Regions from separate parts of the Shewanella sp. SP1S2-4 genome, predicted to be linked through region 2. Evidence: predicted binding sites of a transcription regulator. Region 2 holds the regulator's gene; the other holds the start of a gene.
The links. Region 2 encodes ArgR, which controls arginine synthesis, uptake and breakdown. Its sites were predicted from a motif close to ANTGAATANNTATTCANT; they were not measured.
Positions count from the first base shown of each region.

Region 1 (2,204 bases), on a different contig from region 2:
ATTAAAAAATGCGTTAGCAACCATAGACGTATCCTTGTTGGACCATATGGTTGTAGGTGATCGAGAGATAGTTTCTTTTGCAGAACGAGGCTGGATTAATTAATCTAACACTTGATCTTCACTCTGTGATCGTGTATAAAATGCGCCCTCTTTGTGCCTCGGGCGACGGCCATACGAGGCACATTAATGCTCGAGCGTTAAAATTGTTTTTGGAGAAGATTGACATGTCAAGAGTATGCCAAGTTACTGGCAAGAAGCCGATGGTTGGTAACAACCGTTCGCACGCAAAAAACGCGACCCGTCGTCGTTTTTTACCTAACCTACAAAACCACCGTTTTTGGTTAGAAGAAGAAAAGCGTTTCGTACAGTTACGTGTATCTACTAAAGGTATTCGTCTGATCGACAAAAAAGGTATCGAAGTTGTTGTTGCTGAACTTCGTGCTCGTGGCGAGAAGGTATAATAGATCATGGCTAAAGCTAAAGGTAATCGTGAGAAGATCAAATTAGTTTCTACAGCTAAAACTGGTCACTTCTACACAACTGAAAAAAACAAGCGTAACATGCCTGAAAAAATGGAAATCAAAAAATTTGATCCAGTTATTCGTCAGCACGTTATCTACAAAGAAGCAAAAATCAAGTAATCCTTGGTTAGTGTTTCGAGAAAAGCCCCTTATTTAAGGGGCTTTTTTTTGCGCATTTTTTAGTGGTTAGTCATCAAGTTGAGATAATGGCCTCGCAAACTTAAGCCACGGAATCCTCCCCTGCAAAGTTAAAAAAGTGTGAACACTTGCTGAAAATATAAAATAGTGCAGCTCTAAGCACTTTAAATCATAAAAACTGCACTTTAGTGAGAATAAATTCTTTATATGTGAATTAAAATGCAATACCATACGCGAAAGTTAGCGATTCATTCCTGGCATGTCATAGTGACGCTGCCAGCTCAAAAATGAGGTGTAAATAACGCGTGCGTACCACTGAACTGGTTGATGGATTTCGTCACTCTGCCCCCTATGTTAATGCTCACAGAGGTAAAACTTTTGTGGTCATGCTGGGTGGTGAAGCTTTGGCTCAAAATCACTTCCGCGCCATCTTAAATGATGTCGCCCTGCTGCACAGTTTAGGGATTAAAGTGGTGTTAGTGTATGGCGCTAGACCGCAGATTGATGCTGCATTAGCCGTCAACGGTATTGAACCTGCCTACCACGAAGGTGTGCGTATCACGGATGAAGACTCGCTCAAAGTGATCAAGCAAGTTGCGGGTGCACTGCAATTTGATATCACAGCGCGTTTATCCATGAGCTTAAGTAATACGCCGATGCAAGGCGCGCAAATTAACTTAGTGAGCGGAAATTTTGTGATTGCTCAACCTCTTGGTGTCGACAATGGGGTGGATTTTTGTTTAAGCGGTAAAGTTCGTCGTATCGATGTGCAAGGCTTAAAACGTCAGCTCGATAACCACTGCATCGTGTTGATGGGGCCGATTGCGGCTTCTGTGACGGGTGAAAGTTTTAATCTCACCGCCGAGGAAATCGCGACTCAAGTGGCGATCAAACTCAAAGCAGATAAGATGATCGGTTTTAGCTCACAGAACGGTATTCTCGATCGCAATGGCGATGTCATTGCCGAGTTGATGCCGAACGATGCGCAAAACATCATGAACAAGCTGGCCGAGCAAGGTTCTGCCTGCATTGGCACTATGGCTTTTTTGAAAGCCAGTATCGATGCTTGCCGCAATGGTGTGCCACGTTGTCATTTAGTTAGCTACCTTGAAGATGGTGCTTTACTACAAGAGCTGTTTTCCCGCGAAGGGATAGGCACACAAATCGTCACTGAGAGTGCTGAGCGTTTACGCTGTGCGTCAATCGCCGATATTGGCGGTGTGTTGAACCTTATCCGTCCATTGGAGGAACAAGGCATTCTGGTGCGTCGTAGTCGTGAGCAGCTTGAGATTGAAATCGAACAGTTCATGTTGATTGAACGTGATGGTTTAGTGATTGGTTGCGCTGCGCTCTATCCTTTTGAAGAGGACAATGCGGGCGAGTTTGCCTGTTTGGTGGTGCATCCCGATTATCGCGATGCCGACAGAGGGAGCTTACTGCTGAAGAACATTATCAATCAGGCCAGAAACCGCGGCTATTCACGCTTGTTTGCGCTGACAACTCGGAGCATTCACTGGTTCCTCGAGCATGGTTTTGTGATTGAAG
Region 1 is NZ_JAUOET010000009.1:38,203-40,406, reverse strand. It holds gene radC (RadC family protein) at 1-103, shown strand, start outside; gene rpmB (50S ribosomal protein L28) at 225-461, shown strand; gene rpmG (50S ribosomal protein L33) at 468-641, shown strand; gene argA (amino-acid N-acetyltransferase) at 965-2,204, shown strand, end outside.
Region 1: the regulator ArgR is predicted to act here: its motif matches at 868-885, upstream of argA (amino-acid N-acetyltransferase).

Region 2 (2,204 bases):
ACCAAAGACAGACCGAAACGGCAAGCCGCTTGACCCATAGACAGAGTCGCGCTACCGCCACCGGCTTTAGCTTCAACCACTTCTGTACCCGCGTTTTGGATGCGAGTAGTCAGACTTGCCACTTCTTCATCAGTGAAAGTCGCGCCTTCAACTTGAGACAATAATGGCAGAATGGTCACGCCGCTGTGGCCGCCGATCACATTCACTTTAACGTCAGCAACGTTCAGGCCTTTTAATTCGGCGATGAAGGTTTCAGAACGGATCACGTCTAATGTCGTGATACCGAACAGACGGTTCTTATCGTAAACACCCGCTTTTTTCATCACTTCTGCAGCGATAGCGACAGTCGTGTTGACTGGGTTAGTGATAATGCCAACCAAAGCCGTAGGGCAAGTTGCCGCTACTTTTTCGATCAGGTTGCGAACGATACCGGCATTGATATTGAACAGATCTGAACGATCCATACCAGGCTTACGCGCAACACCAGCAGAAATTAGAACAACGTCAGCACCCACTAGGGCAGGCGTTGGATCTTCACCAGCAAAACCTTTGATTTCAACAGCAGTAGGGATGTGGCTCAAGTCAACCGCAACACCCGGAGTAACCGGTGCGATATCATATAGAGACAAATGTGAACCCGCAGGCAGTTGAGTTTTTAACAGTAGGGCAAGAGCCTGGCCGATACCACCAGCAGCACCAAGTACAGCAACTTTCATAGTTATCTCCGTTATTTCTCGGATATGTGTGACATGGATCTAATTTACGTTGGCGTCACATTACTGGAATGTCACAACAATTTCAATTATCCCTTAGTCGTGGGACAAAAGAATTCCGGAATAACTTAGAAGCAATGTAGAACAATTACTCAAATTGGTATTTTTAAGCCCCCAGCAAACGCTTAACCACAGGGAGTTAGTGAATTTTTATTCAACCAATCTGGTTATTTGTTGACAATTTTTCTAAAAATATTCAAAATGGGCCTGTTTTTTTGAATAACGAATAATAATATTATGCAAACGACCAAGAATCAGGATGACCTTGTTAGAATTTTTAAGTCGATTTTAAAAGAAGAGCGCTTTGGCTCTCAAAGTGAAATCGTCACCGCCTTGCAAGCTGAAGGCTTTGGTAATATTAACCAATCAAAAGTATCACGCATGCTCAGCAAGTTCGGCGCAGTGCGGACTCGCAACGCTAAGCAAGAGATGGTGTATTGCTTGCCGGCCGAATTAGGCGTACCAACCGCGGGTAGCCCGCTGAAGAATTTGGTACTCGATGTCGATCATAACCAAGCGATGATCGTCGTGCGAACTAGTCCTGGTGCCGCGCAGCTGATTGCCCGTTTATTGGATTCTATCGGTAAACCAGAAGGCATTTTGGGCACAATTGCTGGTGATGACACTATCTTTATTTGTCCATCGAGCATCCAAGATATCGCCGATACCTTAGAAACCATCAAATCTTTATTCAATTACGCAGAATAAAAAAACAGGTCAGCTTGCTGACCTGTTCTATTTCATCTGTACGCATTTCTGTCCAATCTTGCGCTGATTATTTGGCCATTGTCCCGATTACGTTACACATTTAAGCCAATCTCTCGCTCACCGATGTTTATACGCTAAGGTCAGTAAGCCACACTGATGCGCTGATTTACATGAGTGCCCTGTTCGGCTTCATCTAACATGGCTTTAGCGTAATCTGTAACAGAAATGCGGCTGCGACCATTGGCATCGGTAAAGAAGCTGTCGCCACCAAGGCGATATGGGCCTTCACTCTCACCAGGATAAATCTCAGCGGCTGGGCTCACAAAGGTCCAATTAATTGCAGTTTGCGCCGCACGGAATACCTGCAAAGCTTCACCCTGAGCTAACGCTTCATCTTTATATGCTGCGGGAAAATCTGGGCTAGAAACCAGAGTCACACCCGGTGCCACTTCTAAACTCCCTGCACCACCAACCCACAATAAACGTGGCACCTTAGCGTTAGGCAGCACATCCAGTAAATGCTGAACCGTACTCGCCACTAGGTCATGATTTTGTTGTGCGCGGCCACCAACAGCGGCAATGACAACATCTACGCCAGCAAAGGTTTGCGCAACTAATGGCTGCTCTAAATCCACAGCATGCACAGCCACATCAGTAGCGGATAACTTGCTCGGATCACGCACTAGCGCTGTTACTTGGTGCCCACGGCTCAATGCTTCTTTT
Region 2 is NZ_JAUOET010000002.1:274,443-276,646, reverse strand. It holds gene mdh (malate dehydrogenase) at 1-716, opposite strand, end outside; gene argR (transcriptional regulator ArgR) at 1,011-1,481, shown strand; gene Q4Q52_RS03410 (NAD(P)-dependent oxidoreductase) at 1,622-2,204, opposite strand, start outside.